2 regions of the Denitraticella aggregata genome follow, and region 2 is predicted to be linked to the other one. Evidence: predicted binding sites of a transcription regulator. Region 2 holds the regulator's gene; the other holds the start of a gene.

Region 1 (4,655 bases), on a different contig from region 2:
CGCACCGTCGCGGGTGCGGTTGCGCACCACGCCGGACCACGGACGCCCTGTGCGCAAGTCATGCAGCATGTCCTGGAACAGGTCTGTCGGGGTATCGGGGTGGGCGAGCGCCTCGAAGTACTCGCCGGTGAGATCGTCGCGGCCACACCCCTGCACCCGTGCGAAATCATCGCTGATCGATTCGATCCGGCCCTCGGCATCCAGCGCTACGATCAGTTGCGCGCGCAACGGCAGATCGATCCGGCCATAATCGGTTGCACGATGCGCGCTCATGTTCATCTCACGGCTGCCGGCAGCGGTCGACCGACGCCAACGGCCTCGACCAGCGCCACCAGATCGACGATCGGCAGCAGACCGTGCTGCCGCATCAGCAAGCCGACCGGCGCCAGCCCGTCATGCGCACTGAGCAGCGTGTGGGGCCGCTGGATGTCCGCCACGTCGATCGCGACGACGTCCTCGACCTCGTCGACCAGCAGGCTGACCGGGCCGGACTCGTGGTTCAGGACCAACTGCGGCACGAATCGCGCCGCCCCCTCGACCACGGGGCGCAGCCATCTGCGCAAGTCGATCACCGGTGCGAATCGACCGTCGAGAACCGCCAGGCCCTTCACCCCATCCGGCAATCCGGCCATACGCTGGACCTCACCGCACGCGCGGACCGACGCGATGCATTCGGCACGCACCGCAAAACGCTGCCCGCCCACGACGAAAACCAGGTGATCCTGCGGCCCGCAGGTATCCGACGCCGTCCGGTCGGCATCCCGAGGCCACGCTTCGCGCGCCGCCGTCCGTCGCTCGGCAGGACCGGCAGCGGGTGAACGTAGCGGAGGCGGATCGATCGCGCGCTCGACGCGGGGCGACGCCGACGGGATCCGGCCCTCGTCCGCTTCCGCAAACGGTTCCGGATCGTCCGATCGAATCTGCAGTGTCTCGGGGTCGGCGACCCGGCCCAGGATCTCGCGCAAGGCCGTCACCGGATGATGCGATGCGATGTCGAGCTGCCAGACGCCGTCACCCATGTCGGACGCAGGCCGCCTGCGCACCACCACCTGTCCGAGTTCGCCCAGGGCCTGGAGCATGTCGTCCATGACCAGAGCGGCGCTGATCAGACTGCGGGCCGGCCGAAAAACCACGTGATTGCGACGGATCGTGTGCTCGATGCAAACGACCGGCCGACCGCCGTCACCGCGGGGCAGGGGCGTACCGATCCGGTCGAGTTCGACGCGCATGCGCGCTATCTCGTCCTCGGCCAGCGGCTGACCCCTGCGCAACGCGACCAGCGACGCACGCAGCACGGAGAACGCGGAGCGGCAAAGGGCCATCAGATCGGGATCGGCAGTGCCGGTGGCGCCGGCGACCCGCTCCAACACCTGCTCGAGCGAAGCCGCAAGCTCGGCGACCTGGTCGAAGCCGAAGGTCTTCGCACCCCCCTTGATCGAGTGTACGCAGCGCTGCAATTGCTGCAACGCGTTCGGCATCCCGTCGGCACCGTAGTCCAGCAGCACGTTTCGGGCGTTCTCTAGCGATTCCTCGCATTCGTCGAAGAACATCTCGTGGAACTGGGCCAGGTCGATCATTCCGACACCCCCGACGGCGACGGGCCGGAGCGCAGCGCCTCGTCGGTACGCCTGTTCATCACGATGATGCTGATCCGTCTGTTGGCGGGATCGAGCGGATCGTCCGCGACCTGCGGAATGGTCTCGGCCAGCCCGACGACCCGGGCCACCTTGCCCGGCTCCAGTCCGCCGGCGATCATCTCGCGGCGCGATGCATTTGCCCGGTTGCTGGACAGTTCCCAGTTGGAAAAACCCCGCTCGCCCCCGGCAAAGGGCGCCGCATCGGTGTGGCCCGACAGGCTCAAGCGATTCGGCACGTCGTTCAAGGCCCGTCCGATCATCCTGAGCAGGTCGCGGGTGTAGGGTCGCAGTTCGGCACTCGCAGTCGCGAACATCGGGCGATTCTGCTCATCTACGAGCTGTATGCGAAGCCCCTCGTTGGTAATGTCCATCAGGATCTGGTTCTGGTAAGGGCGCAGCTCGGGATCGGCCTCGATGATCGCCTCGATCCGCCCCTTCAGATCGATCAGGCGGCCTCGTTCACGCATTTCCGCATCGGGATCGGCGCCCTCGCCGGGTTCTGGATACCGCGCACGGGCGGCATCCAGATTGATCCTGCGGTTCGCATCGACATCGCCACGCTTGACCTGGCCTATCGAGCGGGTCAGATCCTCGCCTCCGCCCGGGATCACGCTGGAGCTGTCACCGGCTCCACTGCCACCGAGCAGCGAGACCTTCAGCGGATTCTGGAAATGGTCGGCGATCCCCTCCAGATCCCCTTGCGCGGTCGAACCGAGCAGCCACATCAACAGGAAGAAGGCCATCATCGCGGTCACGAAATCCGCGTACGCGATCTTCCACGCGCCACCGTGGCCGCCACCGGCCACTTTCCTGATGCGTTTGACGATGATCGGTTGCTGGGTATCGTCGCTCATGACTCACCCCTTGCGGCTCTTGATGTCTTCCTCGAGTTCCAGGAAGGTCGGGCGATCCGACGCATACAGCACCTTGCGCCCGAACTCCACCGCGACCTGCGGCGCATAGCCGTTCATGCTGGCCAGCAGCACCGCCTTGATGCACTGGTAGATCTTGCCGCTCTGTTCGACCCGCTGCTCCAGTTGCCCCGCGAGCGGTTGCACGAAACCGTAGGAGAGCAGAATCCCGAGGAAGGTGCCGACCAGCGCGCCACCGATCATCTTGCCCAGCACCGCCGGTGGTTCACCGACCGAGCCCATCACGTTGACGACGCCCATCACCGCGACCACGATACCGAAGGCCGGCAGCGCATCACCGACCTTGGCCACGACATGCGGCGCAGCGTGCGACTCCTGATGATGCGTTTCGATCTCCAGGTCCATCAGGCCTTCGATCTCGAACGCGTTCAGATTGCCGCCCACCATCATGCGCAGGTAGTCGGTGAGAAACTCCACCGCATGATGATCGGCCATCACGTCGGGGTACTTGGAAAAGATCGGACTCGCATCGGGCTCCTCGATGTCGTTTTCGATCGACATCAACCCTTCCTTGCGCACCTTGGCAAGCAACTCGTAGAGCATCGCGAGCAGGTTCATGTACAGCGTCTTGTCGTAAGGCGAACCCTTGAATGCAGCCGGCAGCGCCGCGAGCGTCGCCTTGATCGCCTTGGAACCGTTGCCGGCGATGAATCCGCCGATCATCAGACCGACGATGGCTACATATTCCAGCGGAACCCACAAGGCCATCAGACTGCCGTGCATCGCATACGTACCCAGCGATGCAAGGAGAACGATGACGTATCCGACAATGACTAGCACGAGGCACCCCTGTCGTCACGCATTCGCGCGACGAAACGCTGATTTGCACATGGCCCGGACAGACCACGCGCCCGCATTTTAGATTAACGTCCCGTGGCGGCGAAACTTGACGAAAAAAAACCGCCTGGTCCAGGCGGCTCGGTTTCATGCGGGTCGAGCGCGCTCAGGCGATCGCCACGCGTCGGGCCGCCCGCGCGACCACGGACCGCTTCTTGCCCTTTCCCGCACGCGATGGCATGTTGCACAGACCGCATACGTATTCCCGGGTCGGATCGTAGGCATGGGCGACGTACTTGCCACTGCAAGACGTGCATGCGGCTAGGTGCAGCAGATCGGCGTCGAAAAACCGCACCAGCGTCCACGCCCGGGTGATGCTGAGTACCGGCTCCATCCGTTGGCTCTCGATCTGATCGAGATACAGGTTGTACGCCTTCAGTACCGAATCCAGATTGCTCAACGTCGCGCGCGCCCTGAAACTGCTGAAGTACGCCATGAACAGCGACGCATGCACGTTCGGCTGCCACGCCAAGAACCAGTCGGTCGAGAACGGCAGCATGCCCTTAGGAGGCGACATGCCGCGCACTTCCTTGTAGATCTTGAGAAGCCGCTCGCGGCTGAGTTGCGTCTCGGCCTCGAGCATCTGCATCCTCGCACCGAGACTGACCATCTCCGCGGCCCGCCGGATGTCTTCAGCTTCCTCGATCACGCTCTTGTTCTTCATGCACTCACTCCTTCGGGGGTCTGCTCGCCGCGATGATAGCGGCATGCATGCTGGCACTGGCCGGATCCCGCCCCTCGCCCGCAAGCAGGCCGACAAGCAGCGGATCATCGAAACGGAAGCTCGGCAACAACATCTGGCTGGTTGCCATCCTGACCAGGCGCGTGCTCGAAAGCCCGATGATCAGATCCGCGACCTCATCACCGATGCCCAGTCTGAGCATCGCCGTCTCGCGATCGTCACGAAGCATCTGCTGAGCCAGCATCAGATACGCAAGGTTCAGCTCCCTGATTTCGTCCTGAAAGTCCCGACGCTTCATTTATCAACCGATATCAGCGGAAACTGATTGGAACTTAAAGTAGATCCTCAAGAAAAGCAAACTCAAGCGTCACCGTCGTGTCAAGCGTGCAACAGTTGCGCCCGAGTGCGTCCGCGGGCACGGGGTTCTCGGGATGACCTTGGCCCGGTTGCGCCCCGACCCCTGCGCTCGCTCCGCTCCGCGCAGTCAGGGCAAGTCGCATGCGCGGCGTCCGGCGCCACGAGGCTGAACCAAACCCGTCCGTGCGGGTCTTGGTAGAATCACTTCAT
Region 2 (4,655 bases):
CGAGGTGGACCGCCGCATCCACATCCTCGAAGGCCGCATGATCGCGTTCCTCAGCATCGAGGAAGTGATCCGCGTCATTCGCGAGTCGGACGAACCCAAGCCGGCGCTGATCGCCGCCTTCGGTCTCAGCGACGTGCAGGCCGAGGACATCCTCGAGATCCGGCTGCGCCAGCTGGCCCGCCTGGAAGGCTTCAGGATCGAGAAGGAACTGGCCGAACTGCGCGAGGAGCGCGAGGGCCTGCAGCACATCCTCGACAGCCGTGCCGCGATGACCCGGCTGATCCTGAAGGAGATCCGCGACGACGCGAAGAAGTTCGGCGACGCGCGCCGCACCGTCATCGAGACGGTCGCGCCGGTCGCGCCGGCCGAGATCAGCGTGCCGGACGAACCGGTCACCGTGATCCTGTCGCGCAATGGCTGGATCCGCACCCGCCAGGGCCATGGCATCGCCCCCGAGAGCGTCGCGTACAAGGCCGGCGACCATGCGTTCGCGGTCATCGAGACCCGCACGACCTGGCCGCTGGTCGTCATCGACACGCGCGGCCGCGCCTATACCGTGAAGGTCGCGGAGTTGCCCGGCGGTCGCGGCGACGGCGCCCCGATCACGACGCTGGCCGAGTTCCAGGACGGCGGCAAGCTCGCCCGCGTCGTGTCGGCCACGCCGGACAGCCAATGGCTGTTCGCCAGTTCGGGCGGCTACGGCTTCATCTGCGCGCTGGCCAATGCGACCAGCCGGCAGCGCGCCGGCAAGGCCTTCATGACGCTGGAAAAGGGCGAGAGGGTGCTGGAGCCCGCGCGCGCGAACGGCAACTGGATCGCCGCGGTGTCGGAGAAGGGGCGGATCCTGGTGTTCCCGCGCAGCGAGATGAAGGTGCAGGCGGGCGGACGCGGCGTGATCGTGATGGGGCTGGACGACGGCGAGGCGCTCGCCGCGGTCGCGGTGCCGGCCGACGACGCGACGCTGAAGGTCAGCGGCCTCGGGCGCGGCGGCAAGGCGGTCGAGCTGGAACTCAAGCCGGCACAGCGCGAAGGCCTGCGCCACCGCCGTGCCCGCAAGGGCGTCGCGCTCGCGCGCAGCATCAAGCCAGAGGGGTTATCGACTCGACAATGAGATGGGTGAGCCAGTGGCGCCCCCGGTTTCGCCCTCCCCTTCAAGGGGAGGGTTGGGGTGGGGATGGGGTGCGGCGGTGGTCGTCATGACCCATCCCCCTCCTGGCCTCCCCCTTGAAGGGGGAGGAATAGGTGGAGGATGTGGGATCCCGAACCGACCGCCTCAGGCCGAGCGCTTGGGCGGACGACCGCGACGCGGGGTGGCGGCGGGGGTGCCGGCGCCGTCGCGCATGCGCGCGCGTAGCCGCGCGACCGCCTGACTGTGCAGCTGGCATACGCGCGATTCGGATACGCCCAGCACCTCGCCGATCTCTCGAAGATTGAGCTCTTCGTCGTAGTACAGGCCCATCACGAGCTTCTCGCGCTCGGGCAGGTCGTCGATCGCACGCACCAGCGTACTGCGCATGTTCGCGTCCTCGAGCAGGCCCAGCGGATTGGCGTCCTCGTCGCCCAGGTGTCGCTCGAAGAAACCCTCGCCGTCTGATTCGGAGTAATCCTCGAAATAGACCAGCTGATGGCCACGTGCCTCCTGCAGCATGCGCTGGTATTCGGCGAGCGGCATGTCCAGCGATTCGGCGATGTCGGCCTCGGACGGCGCACGGCCCTGCTGCTGCTCGAGCGTCGTGATCGCGGTCTCGATGCGGCGCATGTCGCGGCGCACGCTGCGTGGCATCCAGTCTTCCTCGCGCAACCCGTCCAGCATCGCGCCGCGGATGCGTTGCACCGCATAGGTCTCGAACTGCGCGCCGAGGCCGTCCTCGTAGCGGCCGATCGCATCGAGCAGGCCGAGCATGCCGTTCTGGATGATGTCGTCCGCCTGCACGCTGGTGGGCAACCTGGCCATCAGGTGGTAGGCGATGCGCTTGACCAGCGGCGCGTAGGCTTCGACCAGATGTGCCTTGTCAAGATTGCCGTCGGAGTCGTACATCCATCTCGCCTGAATCTTCTTGCGGCCGGTGCGCCGAACCCCTCCATTATGCACGATGGAAGCGGAGCTGGGTTCAGCCGGAACGCGGCGGCCCTGAGGCGAATAGAGCATGGTCATGCCGCGCTACCCTGCCCCTCCCGGCTGAAGGTTCGAGTCCGACCGGCCGAGCCCCGCGAGCCTGCGCAGAAAGGCGGCCTCGGGCTCGCGCGGCGACGACGCGGCCGCGTCGCAGGCCAGGCCGGCGCTGAGGTTGTCGCGCTCGATCTCGCCCAGCCAGGCGAGCGGCACGCCGACATGGTTGCGCACCAGCTCGTCCAGCGTCGTGAAGAAGGCCGCCGCGTCGGCACGATCGCGCGCGCGCGACACCGCCACATGCATGGACCCGGCCCCGGCGGCCGCGAGCCGCTTGATGACCTGATAGGCCTCGGTCGCACCCGTGCGGCTCGCCTCGGCCACCAGCAGCCGACGCGGCGCAGCGAAGATGAACGGCGACGGATCCTCCGCCGCGTCGGCGCTCGAATGGATCAGCACGAAGCCGGCATGACGGTGCAGGCTGCGCAGCGCCTCGACCAGCCGTGCGCGCCTTTCATCGTCGAGCAGGGGCAACGCCAGCGCGGCGGCACCAACCGGCACCAGCCCGACCAGGCCCGGCACCGACTGGATCAGCTCCTGCGCCCGGAGCCTGCCGCCCAGCACGCCGAGCAGATCGGCGCCATCGGGCAGATCCAATACATGGGTCAGCGCATCGTCACCGGCCGCCTCGTCCAGCAGCAGCACCCGCTCGGCCTGACCGGCAATCCGGTACGCGGTCTGCACCGCGGTGGCTGCACGATGCGCGCCGGCCGCGTAGAGTGCCACCACCGTGGGCGGCGTGCGGCGGAACAGGCGGCGCAGGCCGGCCGCCTGGTCTTCCATCGAATCGATCATGTCAGCGCCCCTTTCCGCCCGCGGCCAGCATCAGCGCCGCCTCGTCGGCCTTCAACCGCCACGGCGAATCCTCGGGCTTCAGGCGCAGCGCGCGATGCATCAGGTAGCTGCGATTGGGCAGGTGCAGGTCTTCCGGCACGCGCTGGCCGTTGGTCACGTACAGCACCTCCAGCCCGTGTGTGATCGCGGCCCCGATCGCCGGGGCCAACGTGGCCGCCTCGTCCACCTTGGTCAGCACGCATCCGGCCAGATCCGGGCCGCGGTAGGCCTTGACCACGTCGTCCAGCGTGTCGCCGCGCGACGTCGCATTGAGCAGCAATACGCGGCGCACGTTGCCGGCCCCCGTCAGCATCGCGGCCTGCTGCGCGACCATGCGGTCGCGCTGGCTCATGCCGACCGTATCGATCAGCACCATGTGCTTGCCGCGCAGCTCGGCCAGCGTCTGGCGCAGATCGGCCGCATCGCGCACCGGAAACACCGGCACGCCGAGGATGCGTCCGTAGATGCGCAACTGCTCCTGCGCGCCGATGCGGTAGCCGTCGGTGGTGATCAGCGCGAGCTTCTCGGCGCCGTGACGCACGACGCAGCGCGCCGCGATCTTGGCGGTGGTCGTGGTCTTGCCGACCCCGGTGGGCCCGACCAGCGCATACACGCCGCCCTGGTCGATCAGGTCGGCGTCGGACGACATGGCGCGCAAGTCGCGCCCGAGCGCGGCACGCACCTGCTCGTGCGCTTCGTCGATCGAGGCCTGCTCGTCCACCGCCTCGGCCAGCTGGCGCGCGAGCACCGCCGAGAACCCCGCCTCCAGCAGCTCCCCGACGATCTGCGCGCGGGCTGGCGCGTTGCGGCGCGTCTCCCCCCATGCGAAGCCGGCGAGCTGGCGCTCGATCATGCCGCGTATGCCGGCAAGTTCGGTCATCAATTGGGTGTTGGTGTCCTGCAGCGCGCGGATCCGCTCGTCGTCGGCCGCGCGCTGGGCGGGGGCTGGCGCCGCGTCGGGCTCGCGCGACCGCGATTCGTGCGCGGGCGGTACATCGTCCACAGGCGGCCGGCCGGGCCGCGCCTGCGGCGCCGATGCGGCGATGCGCGGCGACATGCCGAAATCCATGCCCGCCAGATCATCGACCGGGTAGGCCCGCATGCCCATCGCGCCCGCAGCGGGTCGATCGATGCGCGGCGGCTCGAACGGGCGAATCGTCTGCGTGGCGGCGCGTGCCGTGCGCGCCGCATCCCCCGAATCGGGCGCCGGACGCGCGCGCGGCGACAGGCTCACCGTGTAGTCGTCGTCATGCGCCTGCGCCGCTCGCGACACGGCCGGCGTCGCAGGGTTCGCAGCGTCGGGTAGCGCGTCCCGGGCCGAGGCCCGCACACTGGCCTCGATCGCGCCGACCGCCTCGGCCGGTAGCGCGAGGATCTCGACGCCCCCCTCGACCGCGCGGTTGGACAACACGATCGCATCGGCGCCGAGTTCGGCCTTCAACGCGCGCAAGGCCTCGCGGGCGGTGGCGGCAAAGTAGCGTTTGACGTTCATCTGGTCTCTCCCGACAGCCTTCTGGGCAGCATGACTGCATTCTGCCTCGCATGCGCGGTGCCACCAGCATGGAATAAGCCGGGTTTTTCCGGTCTTTTCCTACCCTGGGCGGCTCCGCCCTGCCCCGCTCGGCCGCCGTCGCGCACGCGCACGGCCGGG

Evidence for each region. Region 2 encodes FliA, which starts transcription of late flagellar genes. Its sites were predicted from a motif close to CTAAAGTTNNNNNNNNNNNNGCCGNTA; they were not measured.
Region 1: the regulator FliA is predicted to act here: its motif matches at 3,434-3,460, upstream of motA (flagellar motor stator protein MotA).

What each region holds. Positions count from the first base shown of each region.
Region 1 is NZ_JBLLNL010000009.1:60,257-64,911, reverse strand. Features, by position in the region: gene ACKVEX_RS12060 (PAS domain S-box protein) at 1-273, opposite strand, end outside; gene ACKVEX_RS12055 (chemotaxis protein CheW) at 276-1,577, opposite strand; gene motB (flagellar motor protein MotB) at 1,574-2,491, opposite strand; gene motA (flagellar motor stator protein MotA) at 2,495-3,349, opposite strand; gene flhC (flagellar transcriptional regulator FlhC) at 3,513-4,070, opposite strand; gene flhD (flagellar transcriptional regulator FlhD) at 4,075-4,386, opposite strand.
Region 2 is NZ_JBLLNL010000004.1:94,703-99,357, reverse strand. Features, by position in the region: gene parC (DNA topoisomerase IV subunit A) at 1-1,111, shown strand, start outside; gene ACKVEX_RS06965 (RNA polymerase sigma factor FliA) at 1,274-2,038, opposite strand; gene ACKVEX_RS06960 (MinD/ParA family ATP-binding protein) at 2,162-2,965, opposite strand; gene flhF (flagellar biosynthesis protein FlhF) at 2,967-4,496, opposite strand.